DNA from 4 places in the Gracilibacillus sp. HCP3S3_G5_2 genome. Region 4 is predicted to be linked to each of the others. Evidence: riboswitches for the same ligand, from Rfam matches in the RefSeq annotation. Region 4 holds a riboswitch; each other region holds the start of a gene.
The links. Region 4 has a riboswitch for thiamine pyrophosphate ahead of tenI (thiazole tautomerase TenI). Riboswitches for the same ligand answer to the same signal wherever they lie in the genome.

Region 1 (5,571 bases), on a different contig from region 4:
TACCTGCCAGGCAACAGGCGAACGTAATAATTGGACAGTACTTGGTTCATACAGTTGCCGGTTTTCTTCACGTGGTGCTTTATTCATGGCGATAAGCCAGATAGATATCCCAATAATCACTAAAATACCCCAGCTAGCTAGTGACCATGTCCAACCAAGGCCAGTAGCAGTTGTTAACGGTACACTTAATCCAGACGCTAGTGCAGCAAAAATAGACATGGAAGTTGTATAAACACCAGTCATCAGTCCAATTTTTTCGGGGAAATTACTTTTAATGAGACTTGGTAAAATCACGTTAATGATTGCAATACCGATACCAATTAATACAGTACCAACAAATAATAAGATAATGGATGTGATGGAGCGAACCAAAATCCCAATTAATAATGTAATAAGGCCATAAAGTAATGCTTTTTCATTACTTGTACGATTGGCTATCCTTGGCGCAATAGGTGACATAAGAGCAAAGGCGATCAGAGGCAGACTCGTTAAAAAGCCGGCACTCCAATTGCTGATTGCTAGATCTTCACGGATGAACCCAATTATCGGCCCCACAGAGGTGATAGCAGGCCTTAAGTTGAAAGATAAGAGAATAATTCCTATGATAAAAAGAATAGTATAGTGTCTTTTTGTTGAATGTTGATTTGTTTGCATCTGTTCACCTTGTTTCTATGTTATAATTAACAACTGACATTTAAAATATGCTAAAATAAGTAAGTAACTAGCAATTGATTTTGCATTATAATAGAGTAACATATATTAAACACAAGTGGAAGTTAGTTTTAGTATGGTGAAGGAAGGTCTACAATGGAGAATAAGGTCATTAAAGAATTACTTTCATGGTTAAAAGCGTTGTTAGTTGCTGTTATCATTGTACTCCTCTGTCGGCATTTTTTAATTACACCTTCTGTGGTAAAAGGTGAATCAATGATGCCGAATCTAGAAGATGGAGACCGGATCATCTTGAGTAAGATAAGTAGTATTGATCGCTTTGACGAGATTGCTTTTAAAGCACCAGACTCGAATGATAATTATGTAAAGCGAGTAATAGGCTTTCCAGGTGACTCAATCGAAGTGAGAGATGATCATCTGTATATAAATGGTGAGCTTTATGAAGAACCATATCTTGATGAGTATAAGTCATTGCTTTCGGAAGGACAGAAGCTGACAAATGACTTTACACTTCAAGAATTAACAGGGAGAGAAAGTGTACCTGAAGGTAAAATTTTTGTTCTGGGTGATAATCGGAGAGTTAGTAAAGATAGTCGCCAATTTGGTTTTATTGATGAAGAGGATGTTATCGGAGATGTGAAAATGCGTATCTGGCCAATTGAGTCATTTGGTCTTATAAAATAGTTGACAATTTACTATATCCGTGTTTAATTGTTTATAACTTCATAAATAAAATCCACTAGGGGTGCTGCTTGAGCGGCTGAGATAAGAAGTGAGTTCTTGATCCCTTTGAACCTGAACTGGTTAACACCAGCGTAGGAAAGTGGAGCCGGATGGTGTGAACTACTTGCACCTTACTTTTGATATGGACTTTCAAAAAGCCGCTCCACTACTGTGAGTGGCTTTTTATTATGGAAATAAATTTAAGTGGAGGCTGGAGAAATGAGATTTAGTCAAGAATTACGAGTAGCGGCAGAGGATGTTTACCAAGGGATTTTCAACCACCCTTTTGTAGTTGGCATTGGAAAGGGGAACTTGCCCAAAGAAGCGATCATTCACTATGTAAAAGCTGATTTTGAATACCTTAATGCATTTATGAATATTTACGGTATCGCGATCGCTAAAAGCAGTAAAAGAGAAGATATGACGTATTTTTATGAAAAAATCGGTTTTGTTTTGAATAGTGAGATTCATCCACACCATAATTTGTGTCGTGTGGCCGGAGTTGACTATGATCAATTGCAAGGATATCCGCTGCCACCGACAGCTGATCATTATGTAGCGCATATGAAAAGTACAGCACAGCAAGGAACTATCGGTGAATTAATCGCAGCCTTATTACCTTGCCCTTGGACATATTTAGAGATCGGTCATTACTTAAAAGATAAGTATCAACCAACAGAGGAACATCCATTTTATGAATGGATTACATTTTATGCAAAAGAAGATACAGCTTCCGTGACAACAGAACTTTGTGAACGTCTAGATAAATGGGCAGAACAAGTCGGTGAAGAAGAAAAACAGAAAGCAAAATTAGCTTTTATGAAAAGCTGTCAGTTGGAATATTTATTTTGGGAGATGGCCTATAAAGTAGAGGCATGGCCATTCTCATTAGCTGGAAAGGAGAACGGAAATGAATAAAATAGCATCAGCACTTACAATAGCTGGAACAGACCCATCAGGTGGTGCTGGGATTCAGGCGGATTTGAAAGTGTTTCAAGAGCGTGAAGTATATGGAATGAGTGTTATAACCTCGGTAGTAGCGCAAAATACACTTGGAGTCCAAGATGTACAACATTTAAGTATTGATTTTATTGAAAAACAATTAGATGCCGTGTTAACAGATATTCGACCGCAAGCAGTCAAGACAGGGATGATAGCTACTGTTGATATGATGAAATTAATAGCTGAAAAACTAGCAGATACGGAGATTCCTTACGTGATTGATCCGGTAATGGTAGCAAAAAGCGGTGACTCCTTAATGGATGAAGCATCAAGACAGATTATTCGCAACACATTGATCCCACTAGCCACAGTAGTAACACCAAATGTCCCAGAGGCTGAAATTTTGGTAGGATTCGAGATTGATAATAATCAAGACGCAGAAAAAGCAGCGAAAGTAATTGTCGCTGATTTAGGGGCAAAAGCAGCTGTAGTAAAAGGCGGTCACTTAGAGGGGGAAGCGGTGGATGTCTTATATGATGGTAAAGATTTTCACTATCTAGAGGCAGATCGTTTTGAGACGAAACATACTCATGGAACGGGTTGTACCTTCTCTGCTGCCATAACGGCTGAGCTAGCAAAAGGTAAAACAGTTCAAGAAGCAGTTATGATTGGAAAGGATTTTATAACAGATGCGATTCAATACCCGCTGGAATTAGGTCATGGTTATGGTCCGACCAATCATTGGGGCTACAGGTTAAAAGGTTTACCAGGGAAAAGGGAGGCTTCCAAGTGAGTCATTTAATTGAAGAAGTACGACAACAGCAACCACTGATTCATAATATCACCAATCAAGTAGTCATGAACTTTACAGCGAACGGTTTATATGCTGTTGGTGCTGCTCCTGTAATGGCAAATGCCAAGGAAGAGGTAGAAGAAATGGCACAGGCTGCCAGTGCCCTCGTATTGAATATTGGTACACTAACCGTGGAACAGGTAGATGCTATGATCTTAGCAGGTAAAGCAGCTAATAAGACAGGAGTACCTGTTGTATTAGATCCGGTTGGCACAGGTGCTACAACATTTCGGACCGAATCTAGTAAACGTATCTTACAGGAAGTAGAGATTGCCTGTATTAGAGGGAATGCAGGTGAAATTGCCAACTTGGCAGGAGTCGAAGCGCGTGTTCGCGGTGTTGACGGTTCAAATGATTTTGATGTACAACAATTAGCGAAGCTTGCTTTTGATAAACTACAGGTACCGCTTGCCATCACGGGAGAGAAAGATGTAGTGATGGATAGCGATACAAACGTAGTTATCTCGAATGGACATCAACTCCTTACAAAGGTTACAGGTGCAGGCTGCTTGTTATCATCCATTATTGCGGCATTCATAGCGGTAGCTGATAACGTTGTAGAAGCAGTGGTTGAAGCAATTAGTTTTTATGGTGTGGCAGCCGAAAATGCAGCAGACATGCATACTTATCCAGGAAGTTTTCAAATAGCATTCCTTGATCAGCTGTTTGCAGTAGATGGAGAAGAAGTTAGCAGGAAACAACGGATAAGCAGAGGTTTTTAAAAAATGAAACGTGATTTATTGCAAGTTTATTTTATACTCGGTAGTAATAATACAAAGGAAAATCCTTTATACGTGCTGGAAGAAGCGCTGCAAGGCGGGGTTACCTTTTTTCAATTTCGTGAAAAAGGTCACGGTGCACTTAAGGGAGAGGCAAAAAAACAACTAGCCATACAGATGAAAGAACTTTGCCACCAATATCATGTACCTTTTTTAGTAAATGATGATGTGGAATTAGCGTTAGAGATTGACGCTGATGGTGTGCATGTTGGACAGGATGATATGTCGATCCATAATGTACGGGAAAAAGTACCAGCTGATTGGATTGTCGGTGTATCATCGACTAATGTCCAAGAAGCAGTACAAGCAAAAAAGGACGGTGCAGATTATATTGGGGTTGGTCCGATCTACAGCACGAATACCAAAGAGGATGCAAAACAACCTATCGGGGCAGAAGGCCTACAAGAAATTAGAGAAAAAGTAGGTGATCTGCCAATTGTGGCGATTGGCGGTATCCGATTAGGGCATGTGATCAGGCTAATGCGATCTGGTGCGGATGGAGTATCGGTTATTTCAGCAATAAGCCAATCAACCAATCCAAAGAACACAGCAGCAACGTTTTTGAAACACGCAACCTATTTTTCTCAAAAGCTGTGATTCGATATTTCATGCTTATGTTTGATACACTAACAGTATCACTATGAAGGAGGTAATGTTGTGCGTCTTGAAAACAAAAAAGTAATTGCTTTAGTTGATGAAGACTTTGAAGACTTAGAACTATGGTACCCTATTTTACGATTGCGCGAAGAGGGAGCAACTGTACATCTGGTTGGAAAAGAGGCAAATCAAAAATATATTGGAAAATACGGTGTTCCTGCCGAATCAGACTATGCTTTTTCCGATATAAATCCAGAAGATTATGATGGTATCCTTGTGCCAGGTGGCTGGGCGCCTGACAAATTAAGAAGATTTCCGGAAGTGCTAGCAATGGTCCGTTATATGGATGAGGCGAAAAAGCCGATCGGTCAAATTTGTCATGCAGGCTGGGTGTTGATTTCTGCCGGTATCTTACGTGGCAAAAAAGTAACTAGCACACCAGGTATTAAAGACGATATGACAAATGCTGGTGGACTATGGAGTGATGAGCCGGTTGTTACAGATGGCCATATCATTTCCAGCCGTAGGCCACCAGATTTACCACCATATATGAAAGCATATGCGGACATTCTGGCTAATCAATAAACAAACTTGATCTTACAGGGATTTCCCTGTAAGATTTTTTTATAAGTTAAAAGGTGTAGTGAATAAAAAACTGGCAGCATTTTGTTAAACCAAGATAATGGACAAATCATGCGATAGCAGGGAAAGATTTGTTTGATAAACCAAGATAATAAACAAATCAACAGTGAGCAAGCAAAGATTTGTTGAATAACAAGCTAATCAACAAATCTTCCTATAATAAAGAGCGCTTAGGTAGTAGGTAAAAGGTAAGTAACACATGAATGGAGTAGGGTAAATGGATATTATATGGTGGATATTGATTGTCGTATGTTTTATATTAGCGTTTGCCGGGATTATTTTCCCGATTATACCGTCAGTATTAGTAATATGGATTGGTTTTTTGATATACCAAATTGCACTAGCCGCAGAAAATATAGGTTG
Region 2 (5,571 bases), 170 kb from region 4:
ACGTATTTTACGTTGATGGAACGTAATCTAGAAGCACTGACAAAGGCTTTGGATTATTAAGATAAACATGGAGTGCATAATCACTCCGTGTTTTTTGTATACAGATATAACAGTAAAACATTAGGGAATAAATAAGGAATACATTTCAAAAAAGTGGGCAAAACAAAAATATTAAAGAATGAAAAGGAGTTTTATCAACATGATAAAATTAGCAGTGGTTTACTATAGTTCAACAGGAATAAATTATCAATTAGCAAATTGGGCAGCAGAAGCAGCAAAAGAAGCTGGAGCGGAAGTGAAAGTCGTGCGCGTTGCAGAGACAGCACCAAAAGAAGCGATTGCACAGAATACAGACTGGGAAAAACACATGGAAGAAACTAAAGATATCCCTGTTGCCACAACGGAAGATCTTGAATGGGCAGATGCAATTATTTTCAGTACTCCGACTCGATTTGGAAATGTAGCTTCCCAAATGAAACAATTCATTGATACACAAGGAGGTTTATGGGCAGCTGGTAAGACAGTAAACAAAGTTGTTAGTGCAATGACTTCAGCTTCTAATTCACATGGTGGACAGGAAGCAACGGTTTTAAGTCTTTATATATCCATGATGCACTGGGGTGCGATTATCGTCCCACCAGGATATTCTAATGATGTTATTTATCCGGCTGGAGGTAATCCATATGGAACAAGTGTTACACAAAGCCAAGAAGATGGTTCTATGGTAGAAGATGTACAAGCTGCCGTAAAACACCAAGCAAAACGTGTGGTGGACATAGCAAATAAAATACATGGTTAAGGAGAAGAAGCGAACCACTTGGTGAAGAGGTTCGTTTTTTTGTAGGAAAAGAAGAGTAAAAGTTACTCGCCAAGTGCTCTACACTTTTCTACTAGTGAGGTAAAACTTGAAGAAAAGCTGGAATTATGTCAAAGTATTATGTAGCAATAAAATAATGAATGTAGGGGGACCGGTGTTGCCGGTTGAGACTGTATCCGTAAGATGCTGACCCTTAGAACCTGATCTGGTTAGCACCAGCGTAGGGAACATATGAGATATTGGATATCTTTATGTTTGCGCCCTAGGCTAAATGTCTGGGCGTTTTCTTATATGTTCCCTAAGAGAAAGATAAAGAGGGGGATTATGATGAAAAAAGTTTTGCTTGTATTAATTAGCTTTTTTATTCTCACTGGGTGTGGGAATGAAGAAAATGCACAGGAAGAATTAGAGGAGGTTACATTAGTATTAGATTGGACGCCTAACACTAATCATACTGGGCTTTATGTTGCACAATCAAAAGGATATTTTGAAGATGAAGGATTAAATGTAGAAATAGTCATGCCAGGAGAAGCAGGAGCAGATCAGACCGTAGCTTCTGGTCAGGCAGAATTTGGCATTAGTTATCAAGAACAAGTAACAGAAGCACGTACGCAAGATATTCCACTTGTTTCAGTTGCAGCAATAATCCAGCACAATACATCTGGATTCGCCGCACCAGTGGAAAAAGAGATTACATCACCAGCTGATTTTTCCGGAAAAACGTATGGTGGATGGGGTGCTCCTGTTGAGTCAGCAGTTATCGATGCATTAATGAAACAAGAAGATGCCTCCGTAGAAGATGTTGAAATTGTCAATACAGGAAATACGGACTTTTTCACAGCAGTGGAACGTGATGTCGATTTTGCCTGGATTTACTATGGATGGACGGGTATTGAGGCAGAACTTCGTGGAACGGAAATTGATATGATTTACCTCACGGACTATTCGGAAAAATTAGATTACTATACGCCAGTTATTACAACAAATGAAACAATGATTGAAGAAAATCCGGAAACAATTGAACAATTTATGACTGCAGTAACTCGTGGTTATCACGATGCGATTGACAATCCAAGTGAAGCAGCAGACATTTTAACTGAAGCAGTACCGGATCTAGATGAAGAATTAGTTCATGCAAGCCAGGAATGGATTTCACCAAAATATCAAGAAGATGCTGACAGATGGGGTGAGCAATCAGCCGAAGTTTGGCGCAATTACGCAGAATTTATGTTTGAAAATAACTTATTAGAACGTGAACTCGATGTAGAAGCGGCATTTACTAACGAATTTTTACCAGAATAATGGAGGGATATGAATGGCCGAAGCATTAGTAAGTATACAAATCATTCCGAAAACACCAAATGGGGAGGATTCAATCCCTTTCGTTGATGAAGCGATTAAGATCATCGAACAAGCAGGTGTCAAATATCAAGTCAATCCATTGGAAACTACAATGGAAGGGAATCTAGGCGAATTATTAGCTGTTATTGAAAAAATGAACCAGCGTATGCACGAGTTACATTGTCCAAGTGTCATATCACAGGTGAAAATCTATTCACATAAAGATCATCAGGCATCGATGAATGAACTTACCAAAAAATATCGTTAAATGCAAAAGTGGTCAGCAAATTGAACAAGTGGCCAGTAAGCTACCAGAAGTGGCAGCAAACGATGAGAAGTGGCCATTAAATAGGAGCATGCCTCATGTTAAGAAAAGCGTTTTTACCAGTTATCGTGATCGTAAGTCTTTTACTTATATGGGAGGTTTCTAGTCGAATACTTAATATTCCAACTTGGATTCTTCCTGCACCTACAGTTATTATGCAAGAAGCGATCAACGGTTGGGATAATTATCAGCATCATATCGGGTCAACTGTTTTTCTGACTGTAAGTGGATTTGCCATCGGTATCAGTGTAGGGCTAATTATTGCAATAGTCCTTCATTTACTGCCCAAAATTCGAGAAGCGCTCTATCCATTACTTATTATGTCACAAAATATTCCAATTATTGTACTCGCACCACTGTTAGTTATTTGGTTTGGGTTTGGTGTTACACCGAAATTATTAATTATAACTCTTGTATGTTTTTTCCCAGTTGCTGTAGCTACAATCGATGGATTACGTCATACAAATCCCGAATTAGTTCATTATATGAAAATGGCGGGTGCTACGAAAAAGCAAATATTTACAAAGTTGGAACTGCCTCATGCAGTTCCCCAACTATTTTCTGGGCTAAAGATTTCAGCTACTTATAGTGTAATGGGGGCTGTTATTTCGGAATGGTTAGGTGCAAATCAAGGAATTGGTGTATATATGACATTAGCGTCTTCCTCTTTCCGAACTGACCGGGTTTTTGTTGCAATTTTATTTATTATGATTTTATGCCTGATATTTTTTGTAATTATTATAGCTACTGAAAAAATCATCTTAAAATGGCAACCGGGAAAGGAGGGCTCTTGATGAGTACGCTAGAACTGAAGAATATTACAATGAGCTTTGGTGAACAAACGATTCTGAATAATTTAGATCTGACAGTCAATGATGGTGAATTTGTCTCCTTACTTGGACCATCTGGCAGTGGGAAGAGTACTATTTTTCATCTGATTGGCGGCCTTTATCAAGCTGATCATGGCACGATTCGATTAGATAATGAAACGATAAACGGAAAAAAAGGTGCGATCAGCTATATGCCGCAAACACCATCCCTTTTCCCATGGCGCACAGTTTTCGAAAATGTCATTCTGGGTGTGGAATTATTTCAAAAGCCTGATAAACAAAAAGCACTTGAGATGCTGGAAAGAGCTGGCTTAAAGGACTACGTCAATTCTTATCCCCATGAATTATCTGGTGGGATGCGTCAGCGGGTAGCCTTTGTTCGCAGTCTATTAAGTCCGCAAACTTTCATCTGTTTAGATGAACCTTTTTCGGCATTAGACGAGTTTACAAGGTTAGAAATGCAAAAATGGCTATTATCAATTTGGGAGCAAGAACGACCGTCTGTTTTATTTGTTACCCATAATATTGAAGAAGCAATTTTTTTATCTGATCGAGTGCTTGTTTTAGGTTCCAAGCCTGCTAACGTAATCAAGGAATTTGCGATTGATTTCAATCGACCTAGAAAGGAAGCATTAACTTTAACACAAGTATTCCTAGAAAAAAAGAAGCAAATCTATCAGACATTACGAGGTGTTATAGATGATTGATGCACATATTCATTTGGATTGGTACAAGCCCAATGAGCAAAAAAAGATCATGGAAACATTAGAAGTTGATGGTATGATTGCGGTATCGAATGATTTAACAAGCTGCGAAAAAGTACGGCAGTTATCAAAGCAATACCCAACGGTATTTCCTGCGTTTGGCTGGCATCCGGAACAACTGATTTCAACAGAACAAGAAATAACGAAGATCGAAACAATGATTCAAACACATCATGACCAAATAGTTGCGATTGGTGAAGTAGGCCTGCCTTATTACAAAAGAATGGAGGAGCCTAATCTTGATCTCCAAGCCTATATCGATATATTAGAGCGATTCATGACTCTTGCCGTGCAATATGATTTGCCGATTGTGCTACATGCTGTATATGACGATGCGATGATAGTGTGTGATCTATTAGCTAAGCATGGCGTCAAACATGCCCACTTTCATTGGTTTAAAGGAGATGCTACCACCATTAAGCGGATGATAGACAGTAACTATATGATTTCTGTGACACCAGATTGCATCTATGAAAAAGAGATTCAGGAATTAGTCGAAAGCTATCCGATTGAGTTAATGATGGTAGAAACCGATGGACCATGGCCGTTCAAAGGACCTTTTCAAGAAAAAATGACGCATCCGAATATGATAAAAGAGGTAATTAAGCATATAGCAACTATTAAACAGTTACCAATACAACATGTACAAGAACAAATAGATCTGAATACAAAATTATTTTATAGATTAATCCATCGTTTTTAAAGAAAGATTGGAGAGTATAAGCAGGAAAATGAAAAATAAGGTGATAAAAAAGATTATGGCGCAACCTTATCTGGAAAGAATAATCTATCATCTAAATAAGCCCGATTGGTGATCTTATCCTTTCGGGCATTTCTTCATTATTCACAAGCTACTCCATCACCGTCACGATCTAAATGACTTCCATAACCGGTGTCATCTTCATGTAGAGGAGTTACCCCTGCTTCATGTGCTTCTGTACAATTAGTATAATATATATCCTCCTCTGGAGTTTCTGGCTCTCCTGTAGGATCATTTTCCACCACTTCATGATTAAAGCCATTTTCGTTCACATATCCATCGATACTCCAGATACCAATACCCGAATCTCGTGCTTGTTGTTCTGCTTGTTGCATTTCGTCTTGATGGATATAGGGAGGATCATAGACATAAGCATAGCGTGCTAAACCTTCCTCCAATAAAAGCTGATTAAAATTTTCACCATCTACCCAAATGTATCCAAGCATTCGATCATAGTTATCTCGCTTCGGTCCGTCGAATTCAATTTGAATATCTTTTCCTGCCAATTTTTCTATAGCAAACTCAGTGGCTTCTGGACCAAAAGGCTGAACAGGTAGGGTAGGATGTTTCGTTTCAGGTGTGTCTACTAATAAAAGTCTTACGGTTTCTTTTTGTCCATTTAATTCAATATTGAGTGTATCGCCATCGACTACACGACTAACCGTTGCATTGGAAAAACTGTCATTTTCCAAAGTCACTGTTTCATGTTCATCAGCTGGTTCCCTATTTTCTTG
Region 3 (5,571 bases), on a different contig from region 4:
TGTTGTTAAAGCAAACAGTAGACTTAAAATACCAAAGACACTGCTTCTGAGTCCTAAGTGAATCCCTCGATAAAAACTTTCCTCTGTTATATGGATTAAGCCAAATTTAAACCAAGTATTCTGTCCTTCTCCAAAAAAGATCATTGTTGTAGAAGACGATACAAAAATAATCAATAATGGAACTGCTAGCAGTCCAATCATTTTCCAGGTATGACCAGTACCGAAAAGATATAGACCAAGAGCGCCAATAATTACATATAGCAAATAGTTGGGATTATGAACAAATAACAAACCAATAAAAAGAGTAGTTAGTATTAATAATTTAAAGCTAGGATTAATGTGATGTAACCATGTTGGTTGATAGTTAATACTAATAGACATATACCTCATCCTTCAAGCTATTTTCTTTCGTTTTAGAAAGGTCCATTAAATCGATGATCTTTCCATTTTTAATTTGCCATTCCTTCGTAGCATATAGCTCCACTATTTCTGGTTGGTGTGTAACCATGACAATTGTTATGCCATTTTGTCGGCATTCTTCAAACAATTCGAGCATCTGAAACGTATTTTTTGCATCCTGACCAAAGGTTGGTTCATCCAATAACAGAATATCTACATCGGCAATTGTGGCAGTTGCTACGCTTAATCGTTTCTTTTGGCCGATTGATAATTGATATGGATGATGGTCTTTTACATGGAGAAGATTATATTTGGTTAAATGTGTTTCTATTCTGTCGGCAAACTGTTTTTGAGGTATATTACTATATTTTAAAGAATGCTCCAGTTCTGCGTAAACGCTGTTCGTTATAAATTGTAGTTCTGGATTCTGAAAAACATACCCGATTTTTCGATAATCACACGTTCTAGTACCATCAGATAAATAGTAGTTTATATCACCTGATGTTTGGATTAATTGCATGATTGCCAGCATGAACGTACTTTTGCCAGATCCGTTCTCACCAGTAATCGCAATCCAGTCACCTTGGTGAATCGCCGCTTCCTCTACATATATTTTCGTTTGCTTCTGATAAAGACCAGAAAAGGACTTCATCGTCATTATCGGTTGATTCTTCATAACTTCATTGCAGCTAGCAGGAAGCTGACGTACATAGTCATCCCAAATGTGTGGATACCATACCCCGTATTGATATAGCCTTGCTTTAAATTGATTAAAGATTACGTTTGGGTCACCATCAGCGACTATTTGACCAATATCGTCCATTATGATCACTCGATCAACTAATGGTAATACATGTTCGATTTTATGCTCAACTATCACAACCGTTTTATTCTCTGCTACTTCCTTCAATGTATCCCAAACTTGCTTTGTACCTAGTTGGTCGAGCATAGCTGTTGGTTCATCAAGAAACAACACTTCAGGTTCCAACGCTAATACAGATGCTATCGCCAGACGTTGTTTCATTCCACCGGATAATTGATGAATAGAAGTGTGTGGATCATCTAATTGTAAACCAACTTGTTCTAAATAATATCTAATTAACTCCTTCATCTCTTGTTGAGGCTTATATCGGTTTTCTAGAACAAAGGCTATCTCTTCATCTACATAAGGCATACAGAATTGCGTATCCGGATCTTGAAAAACCATCCCGTATGATGCGGAGATCGTAAGTTTATCTGCTTTAATCGGCACTTCTATCACATCTGGTATTAAACCAGCCAATATCTGAAGTAAGGTGGATTTCCCTGAACCTGATGGACCAACAAGTAATACTTTTTCCCCTTCTTTTATGGATAAAGATAAATTTTTAAATAATAAAGATGCTGTATTCGGATATTTAGCTCGCAGATTTTTAACCTCTAACATATTATTTTACCTCATCATCCAATATTTTATAATCATCTTCAGAAATTGGGCGAATTGCCTTTGTTACTCCGGTTTTATCTAATGCTTTTACTAGATAGTAAGCAAAAAAACCTGTAATCAAGATAGAGCCTATTACTCTATTCACTATTAATAACATAAGATTCCAAGCAGCTAATGAATCGATATAGCCATAATATACATCTAGTATAAGCGATCCAATGGCAGCCCCTACTGCTGCCAAGCAAACTACATATAATCGGTAACTCTTGTATCGATACATGGCAAATATGAGTTCACAACCTATTCCTTGGACAAGACCATATAACAACAAGGATATCCCCCATTGGCCACCAAACAAAAATTCTCCTTGTGCAGCTGCAAGTTCCGCTAATAAAGCAACACCAGGCTTACGAATAATGAGAAAAGCAACAGTCGCTGCCATAAACCACATACCATAAATTAATTGATCAATGTGTAAGCCCAACACCCCTACAACACTGTATAATGGTCCCCAAATCTTATAAATAACACTAAAAATAAATGCGATGACAATTGTAATTAAAATATCGGTTAATGTTAACGTTTTTTTCATGTTCGCACCTCTTTCCTTTTAGGATAAATTAATATTTTCTTGTAGTATCAGTCTATCTTATCGCTAAGTACCCCTCCTTTAAACACACAAATAGCCACTATCCATACATTCGTAGAGATAGTGGCTATATTTATCCATATAAAGGTATCACTATATAAGATATTTGCCACTTCCCTACGCTGGTATTAACCAGATCAGGTTCTAAGGGTCTTAAAGTAATACTTTAATCTCAGTCTTTACAAGACACCCCTAGTGGAATGTGTTTATACTATTTAATTCGACTTCATCATATCAAATTTTTCCATATTGTCAAGATTTTTTTATAAATCGGATTGCATCCATCGATATTTTTTGGTATAGTTGGTACCAACGTAAAACAATTAAATATTTTGCTTCAATTTTTATTGAAGTGAGAATAGAGGTGCAAAAACCATTAGTACATAGTTGGAGACTGATGCTGTCTGTGAAGACTATGGAAAGGGGAATTTGCCGAAGTAATCTAAGTATGCATCTGCTTATTTTACTGGTCCTTCATTGAATAAATGCAGGGCTGTCATATAGTGAAGAACTATATGGAGGGCTATCTCACGCATCGAACCTAATGTGAATTCAAGATGCAACAGTGATACCCTCATTGTTGCATCTTTTATTTGTTGTAGGCGATGAGATACCCTCTATTCAATGAAAATATCATCAAATTGTTTTAAATCTTTGAATAGAGGTGGATATATTATGAACTTTGGACGTGTACTAACAGCAATGGTAACTCCTTTTGATCAAAATGGGGACATTGATTACGGAAAAACGGAAAGATTAATTAACTACTTATTACAAAATGGAACAGATGCATTAATTGTAGCGGGAACAACGGGTGAATCTCCTACTTTATCAAAAGAAGAAAGAATTTCCTTGGTTAAATATGCTGTTAAAACGGTTAATGGTCGCGTACCAGTTATAGCTGGAACTGGATCAAATAATACACGTGAAACTATCGAGTTGACAAAAAAAGCAGAATTAATTGGTGTAGATGGAATTATGCTTGTGGCGCCTTATTATAATAAACCATCACAAGACGGTCTCTTTCAGCACTTTCAAGCAATTGCGCAATCTACTAACCTACCTGTGATGTTATATAATGTTCCAGGAAGAACAGGTGTAGATATCAGTCCTGAAACGATTATTGAACTGTCAAAAATAGTTAACATCGTATCCGTGAAAGAGGCTAGCGGAAACCTTGAGGCGATGACGAAAATAATTCGTGACACTGACGAAAACTTTTCTCTTTACAGTGGCGATGATAGTTTAACACTTCCAGCTGTAGCTATTGGAGCTGATGGAATTGTTTCTGTCGCTTCGCATATTGTCGGGAATGAAATGAATGAAATGGTTATGGCTTGTCAAAACGGTGATATTCGAAGAGCACAGGAACTACATCATTTCTTGCTGCCAATCATGCAATCGATGTTTATGGCACCAAGTCCAACACCTGTAAAAGCTGCTCTAGGAATGAACGGGCTGGACGTCGGAGGAGTTCGATTACCGCTAATACCTTTAAATGATGAAGAAAAACAATTATTAAGACACCAGGTACATTTTTTGCGAGAAAATTATGATGTTGGATAGGCAAAATGCAGTTCACTAGTAGAGTGAACTGCATTTTTAGTATATAAAATGATTCAATACGATTTTGCTAATTCGGCAATTACATGAGCGAGAAGTAGTGTTCTTGGGACGAATGATTCTAACTCAAGATATTCGCTTTCTCTGTGTGCCCGTCCACCAACAGGGCCAAGTCCATCGACTGTAGGTATGCCTAATGCTGAAGTAAAAGAGGCATCTGACCCTCCACCAGTTTCGGTATCTTTAATAAAAATATCTAATTCATCCCCGACTCGTTTAATAATACGTAACAGTTTTTCTGTTTGTTCCGTTTTTTCCATCGGCGGGCGATTAATGCCACCTTCTATTTTGACTTTGGTTCCGTCCACTTCCGTACTCGCTATAATTGTAGCTATTTGTTCTTTAATTTCTTCCGCTTGCTCCTGTGTTCTAAAACGTACATCTACTTCTGCTGTCGCATGATCAGAGATAGTATTGACTGATGTGCCCCCTTCAATTAAGCCTACATTAACATGGATGCCCTCTTCTTCATCGGTAATATCATATAATTGAATAATTTTGTGTGCTAATTCCTCAATCGCACTTCTTCCTTTTTCAGGCTCAATGCCAGAATGTGCCGCTTTTCCAATCACCTCTAATTTATAAAGCCCTTTTCCTCTTCTTGCTGAGACGATTGCTCCGTTTTTACGAGCTGGTTCCATTACTAATGCATATTTTTTATTTTGAGCATGTTTTTCGATTAGTTCTCGAGAGGTTGGAGAACCTATTTCTTCATCACTTGTCAGTAATATTTCGACTTGATCGACCGAACTATTGTTATTTACTAGCAATGCTTTCATTGCATAATACACGGAAACAAGACTAGCTTTCATATCGATTACACCTGGTCCATATGCTTTATTCGCATTAATATGGAAAGGTCTTTCACTAGCTGTTCCTTTTTCAAATACGGTATCCATGTGAGTAAGAATTAAAATAGTTGGTTTGGAGATATCCACATTCTTTCTTCTTAGTATCAAATGATTACCATATTTCTTCTGTTTCACTTCACCTACTACAAAGTCTATTGCTTGATAATATTGTTTCATGATAGCTCCGACTTTATCGACTCCAGCTTTGTCGTAAGAACAACTATCGATATTGACTAACTGTTCTAGCATTTTCAGCATTTGGTCATACTGTCCTTCTAAATAACTTCTCATTTATTTCACTAACTTTCTATATAGACTAAGAAAATCATACTATAACCTTGTCGATTTTGCTATACTATTCATAATTACGATCTTAGGGTGGAGTGTGTTTAATGAAAATATATGTAGATGCTGACGCTTGTCCTGTCACAGATATTGTTATCGAAGAAACTAAAGCTTTTCAAATCGATGTCGTAGTAGTAAAAAGTTATAGTCATTTTTCGATGAAAGAAACGCCAGAGCATGTGAAAGTAAAATATGTAGATGATGGAGCTGATGCAGTTGATTACCGTATCGTCCAAATGATCAGACCTGATGATCTAGTGATTACCCAGGATTATGGA
Region 4 (5,571 bases):
TACTTCTACTTTCACCATGTCACATAGTCCTGATGCATTAGCTAATCTAGCAATTCTCACTGCTTCCTCTGCATTTTTGGCACCAGCAGTATTCGGTAGAAAGCGATACTTCTTCGTATCAATCTTCTCAAGAAAATTCGGCTGGTCCGGATCATAAATATTCATTCGACGTACTGAAAAAGTAAGTACTTCTGTTTCTGATACATCAACGGCCTGTTTTTGAATATCATAGTTTGGGTATTTCCCTGTTCCTAAAAATAACCTAGACTGAAATGAATATTTTCCTATTTTAAGCATATTTCTTCATCCTCCTCCAACAAAATGGACAATTTCTAATCGGTCACCTTCCGAAATTGCCGTCTCTTTATGATCTTCTTTTCTTAAAATCGTTTGATTATGCTCTACTATTAATGACTTCTTCTCCAAGGACAACTCTTTCAGTAATTCTTCTATATTACGGATACCATCCCTAACTATTAACGATTCACCATTTAAAATAAGCTCCAAGAACACTCCTCCTCTTTTATAAAGTCATTAGACGTTCTCTATTTAAGAAAAACGCATCCAAATATGCTTGATTAACTTGTTTTCCTTCCACAAGATCCGACATAAATTTGGACGTTTGCGGTGCGAGCAAGATGCCATTGCGATAATGCCCTGTAGCTACAAATAGTCCTCGTACATCTGGCACTTCCCCTAAATATGGAAAGCCGTCTTTTGTTAAGGGACGTATACCAGCCCAAGCCTTTTCTATTGTTGCCTCATTTAATGCTGGTACAATTTGTTGAGCACGAGATAACAAATGTAGCACACTTTTCACCTTCACATTTTTATCCGTCTGATTCGGTTTTGATGTAGCACCGATGATCATTCGATTCCCTCTTTTCGGAACGAGATAACAATCCTCCGTAAAAATGGTTGATTGAATAAGTGGCTTATCTGTTTTTACGGACAGACACTCCCCTTTTACAGGTGTTAGCTGATTAATATATGGGAAAAAATAAGAGCTCTTAAATCCACCACTCACTATAATACAGTCTGCGTTATACACCTTCTCTACCGTCTTCACGCCGGTCACTTTTCCATTTTCCACTACTATCTTTTGGACCCTTGTCTGTTCCTTTATGACGGCACCATAATGTAATGCAGATTTTGCAAATGCTTTTGTTAAGTGGGGTGCGGATACTTGACCTTCTTTCGGACAATAAAGTGCAGCATAAAAATTGGAAGCAATTTCTTTTTCCGGTAAACTTGTTGGTGGAATTATCCTAGCTTCTGCACCTTGCTGTGTTTGAAATTCAGCTATTTTGGTTAACTTATCTATTTCATGCTGATGGTAGGCAAGTTTAATTGCACCTTTTTCAATGAACTGAATGTCCACACCACTTTTATCTTGCAACTCCTCCGCTAAAGCAGGAAATAATCGCCTGCTTTCTTTGGCAAATTGAAATAAAGGGGAATCCTTTTCAAATTCCATTTGTACGCCTAACATACCGGCAGCTGCACTAGAGGCTTCAGCAGCAATAGTATTTTCTTCTAACAGCAGAGTCTGATAACCTCTTTTACTCAATTCATAGGCAATCGAAGCCCCCATAACTCCTCCACCGACAATGATTTGATCATATCGATTATTCAATTTGTTCCTCCCTCCTTATCTCGAACACTTTACGATAATTCTTCAATGCTTGAGCTGGATCTTCGGCATCCCATACTCCTGACATAACCGCTACACCTCTTGCCCCAGCTTTTAGTACATCGCTAATATTTCGTTCTGTCATTCCACCAATGGCAATAATAGGAGTGGAAACATTGTTCACTACTTCCGTTAAGGTAGTAATCCCCCTTGGCTCTATCCCCGGTTTAGAGTTACTCGAAAAAACATGACCATATAGTAGAAAATCTGCACCATCTTGTTCGTAATCTATCGCTTCTTTTAGAGAATGAATAGACTTACCTATACGGAGTCCCGGGAATGACTTTTTTACTTTAGCGACCGGAATACTGTGATATGCCAGTTGAACTCCCATGCACTTGCTAACCCATGCGACATCTATACGGTCATTAACTATGATTCGATCTGCCGGAACGCCAGCTTTTTGCAAAAAACCAATCATTGTCAGAATCTCTTTTGCTGTTTTGGTCTTTTCGCGAAGGTGAATAAAATCAATCTGATCGATATTCTCTGCTACTAGCTGTAGATGTTCTTCTGTTGCTCTGCCATTTGTAATAAGGTGAAGTCCTTCCATTAATTAATACTCCTTTTGTAGAGGTAGTGATGAAGAAAAGTTTAGTCGAGTCGATATTATACTAGACTTATTGCATGATCCTTTATTCACATAAAAAACCACCCATCCAGCATGGATGAGTGGTATGTATTAAAAGCTACTTGATCATTGCTTTTCCTACCACTTCCCTCCGCTGGTGTTAACCAGATCAGGTTCAAAGGGTCCGAATTTCGTCTCAGCCAAATGGCTCCCCTAGTGTTCTTACATATAATTTTTACTTACAGGAAAAGGATAACATATGATACAAATTTCGCCAACCAAAATAATCTCATTTATATGTTTATTATTCTTCTCTAAGGGTAGATATATAATGGAAAATGAAAATGAAAGGATGTTGGATAGAATGGGACAAGATCAAGAAAAATTACAGGCTCTAATTGATGGATTAAACGAAGACCTAGCAAATGAATATGCTGCAACAATTATGTATACGTATCACGCATCAGTTGTATCTGGTCTATATCGTTCCTTCTTAAAACCATTTTTCGAAGATGAAATAAATGACGAAATAGGACATGCTTTATACTTATCGGATAAGATCAAAACACTAGGTGGTACACCAACAACAACCCCAGCGAAAGTCGAACAATTAACAGACGTCAAAGCGATGTTAGAAGCTACTTATCAAGCCGAAAAAGAAACTATTGAACGCTATGAAAAAAGAAAACAACAAGCAGATGAACTTGGCTTAACAGAACTTGTCGTAAAGTTAGAGGATATTATTGCAGATGAAACGAATCATAAGGAAGAAACAGAACGACTTTTGTCAGACAAGAGCTTTCAATAAAGTGAAACGATGATCGGTGAATCTTTTTCTCTACGGATCATTAGCGAAACGAACAGAATGTATATCCTTAGCTCCTTGTGTTAGTGTGAAGCTTGGAGTAAAAGATGATTAGCACGTGATAAGCTCTCACCTCCCTTTTCTAGATGCGAGAAAACAACTTCCAAAATCCTTTGGTAGTTGTTTTTTATTTTCTCCTACTGCTTCCAGTCATTCTCACAATAAGGATAGACTACTAATCTATGATATAATGGAAATAAAATTTTTATGGGGTGAGGGTATGAGGGACAATTTATTTACGGAAATTGATGCTTTATATGATGAAATGGTGGAAATGCGCAGGTTCTTACACCAATATCCCGAGCTTTCCTTTCAAGAATACAAAACAGCCGCATTTATTCAAGAACAATATAGAATACTAGATATTCCGTATCAAGCAAATGTCGGAGGCAATGGTGTTGTTGCTACTTTAAAAGGTGCTAAGCCCGGTAAAACGGTTGCATTGCGTGCTGATTTTGATGCTCTACCAATTCAAGATCAAAAAGAACTCCCATACAGATCAAAAATTGATGGTGTAATGCATGCATGTGGTCACGATGGTCACACTGCAACATTACTTGCAGTTGCAAAGGTTTTAAAAAAGCATCAGGAAGACCTCACTGGTACTATTGTATTTATTCATCAGCATGCAGAAGAACTTGCTCCTGGTGGTGCTAAGCCTATGATTGAGGCTGGTGTATTAGAGAATGTTGATGTCATTTATGGTACACATCTCTGGACAAATACTCCATATGGTATCGTGCAAACAGCCCGAGGGAACTTCATGGCAGCAGCAGATCACTTCACTATTCGTATCAATGGGAAAGGTGGTCACGGCGCCATTCCCCATCAGACTAAAGATCCAATTGTAGTTGGCTCACAACTTATAACCAATCTACAGCAAATCGTTAGTAGACGTATCGATCCATTGGAAACGGCCGTTGTGTCAATTGGTCAATTCCATGCCGGTAATGCATACAATGTAATTCCAGATATAGCAACAATCGAGGGTACAGTCCGTACGTTTAATCTTGACGTACAACAGTTTATCAAAGAGGAAATCGAAAAAGTAACAAAAGGCACTTGCGTTGGTTATGATGTATCATATGATTTTCATTACTCCTTTGGCTATAGCCCTGTTATCAATCATGCAGAACATGCTGAAAAGGTTTTAACTGCTGCCAAACAGGTCCAAGAAGTGACGAAAGTGGAAATGATTGCTCCAAGCATGGCAGGTGAGGATTTCGCCTATTATCTCGAGAAAAAACCTGGTGCATACTTCTTTACAGGCGCACAGATCGAGAATAATTTTGTCCCCCACCATCACCCTCTGTTTGATTTTGATGAGCGAGCAATGAAAATAGCTGCAAAAACGTTGATTGCTGCAACGCTAAATGTTTAACAATTTTAAGAACGAGGCTGGGACAAATAGAGTAATTAGATAGGAAAAATCCGAACATTAAAGTCTGAGTACATTCGCTTCGGCAAAATACTTCGCTTACCGTGGGATTTTCGAAGATCAGGACGATCAAGTGTCGCGTTGGCCACAGGACGTGACCGTAGTTAGCCGACCCACAGAAGTCTGCGTATTTCGCCTACGCTTAGCTCAGATTGCTCGGATTATCGTTCTACCTAGCCTCTAGCTTACTTTCTGTAATTTTTTGTTCAAATAATTGGGAATCACTAATAAAATAAACGTTAGACTAGCAATTATCCACAATAAGCCCATTATCCATTCACCAATGATGATCAGAAATACGGTGAAAACAAAAGTGACAACAAACAGCAATTGCTGGATCCATTTAATAAATGCTTGTTCACGCACGTTATCTGCAATTGGATACAAGTCTATCCATACTAACGTTGCATGATGTTTCCACAAAGGAATTATTTGTAAAAAGATCATATAGATAAACAATAATGAAAAGATAAGCTTGAACCATGGATTTGGAACGAAATAAATCAACAAACCTCCAATGACGATTAGCCTTAGATAAATCCCTAAATATTCTCCGCTTCTAACCGTTGTTAAACGATACAAATAGGAATAAGCCTGATCCTGTTGGAATGGAATAGTGTTCGTTAATAGCCGTGCCAACCAATGACGCTTTTTCACTTCTGTTTCGATATGAGGAACTTCCGTAAACATATTAGCTAGCCTGTAAAAAGCACGCATCCGTATATAGTCACTTTCAATTAACAAGTCCCAATTTAAGGCTCTTTGTTTTCTTGCTGTTTGATAATTAGTAGCAAATAGTACTATTAACAAAGCAGTCACAATCGCTAAAAAGATTATCTCCTGCATAAGAAAGAAATAAATTAATGTAATAATTAAGGAAAAGCGGACAAGCTTATCGATAGCTCTGGTATTTTTGTCACGAACCCTTAGCATCCACCAATTTGCCACTAAACTCCAAACTTTTATTACCAACAATACCACAAACAATAAACCGAACGACGAGT

Region 1: another riboswitch for thiamine pyrophosphate. It lies ahead of tenA (thiaminase II); the one in region 4 lies ahead of tenI (thiazole tautomerase TenI).
Region 2: another riboswitch for thiamine pyrophosphate. It lies ahead of ACTNEP_RS00270 (ABC transporter substrate-binding protein); the one in region 4 lies ahead of tenI (thiazole tautomerase TenI).
Region 3: another riboswitch for thiamine pyrophosphate. It lies ahead of ACTNEP_RS12940 (ECF transporter S component); the one in region 4 lies ahead of tenI (thiazole tautomerase TenI).

What each region holds. Positions count from the first base shown of each region.
Region 1 covers NZ_JBQHXU010000012.1:30,711-36,281, forward strand. The annotation lists gene ACTNEP_RS16580 (CynX/NimT family MFS transporter) at 1-654, opposite strand, end outside; gene lepB (signal peptidase I) at 808-1,356, shown strand; TPP riboswitch at 1,404-1,511, shown strand; gene tenA (thiaminase II) at 1,615-2,313, shown strand; gene thiD (bifunctional hydroxymethylpyrimidine kinase/phosphomethylpyrimidine kinase) at 2,306-3,130, shown strand; gene thiM (hydroxyethylthiazole kinase) at 3,127-3,912, shown strand; gene thiE (thiamine phosphate synthase) at 3,916-4,566, shown strand; gene ACTNEP_RS16610 (type 1 glutamine amidotransferase domain-containing protein) at 4,627-5,151, shown strand; gene ACTNEP_RS16615 (DUF456 domain-containing protein) at 5,426-5,571, shown strand, end outside.
Region 2 covers NZ_JBQHXU010000001.1:51,842-57,412, reverse strand. The annotation lists gene ACTNEP_RS00280 (metal ABC transporter solute-binding protein, Zn/Mn family) at 1-60, shown strand, start outside; gene wrbA (NAD(P)H:quinone oxidoreductase) at 200-799, shown strand; TPP riboswitch at 952-1,061, shown strand; gene ACTNEP_RS00270 (ABC transporter substrate-binding protein) at 1,145-2,119, shown strand; gene ACTNEP_RS00265 (thiamine-binding protein) at 2,133-2,426, shown strand; gene ACTNEP_RS00260 (ABC transporter permease) at 2,522-3,277, shown strand; gene ACTNEP_RS00255 (ABC transporter ATP-binding protein) at 3,277-4,020, shown strand; gene ACTNEP_RS00250 (TatD family hydrolase) at 4,013-4,780, shown strand; gene ACTNEP_RS00245 (thermonuclease family protein) at 4,918-5,571, opposite strand, start outside.
Region 3 covers NZ_JBQHXU010000008.1:90,424-95,994, reverse strand. The annotation lists gene ACTNEP_RS12950 (energy-coupling factor transporter transmembrane component T family protein) at 1-381, opposite strand, end outside; gene ACTNEP_RS12945 (ABC transporter ATP-binding protein) at 371-1,825, opposite strand; gene ACTNEP_RS12940 (ECF transporter S component) at 1,827-2,417, opposite strand; TPP riboswitch at 2,572-2,678, opposite strand; lysine riboswitch at 2,826-3,008, shown strand; gene dapA (4-hydroxy-tetrahydrodipicolinate synthase) at 3,150-4,040, shown strand; gene ACTNEP_RS12930 (M20 family metallopeptidase) at 4,094-5,239, opposite strand; gene ACTNEP_RS12925 (YaiI/YqxD family protein) at 5,341-5,571, shown strand, end outside.
Region 4 covers NZ_JBQHXU010000001.1:220,422-225,992, forward strand. The annotation lists gene ACTNEP_RS01110 (thiazole synthase) at 1-297, opposite strand, end outside; gene thiS (sulfur carrier protein ThiS) at 304-507, opposite strand; gene thiO (glycine oxidase ThiO) at 524-1,636, opposite strand; gene tenI (thiazole tautomerase TenI) at 1,629-2,246, opposite strand; TPP riboswitch at 2,394-2,489, opposite strand; gene ACTNEP_RS01130 (ferritin-like domain-containing protein) at 2,629-3,072, shown strand; gene ACTNEP_RS01135 (M20 metallopeptidase family protein) at 3,350-4,510, shown strand; gene ACTNEP_RS01140 (ABC transporter permease) at 4,748-5,571, opposite strand, start outside.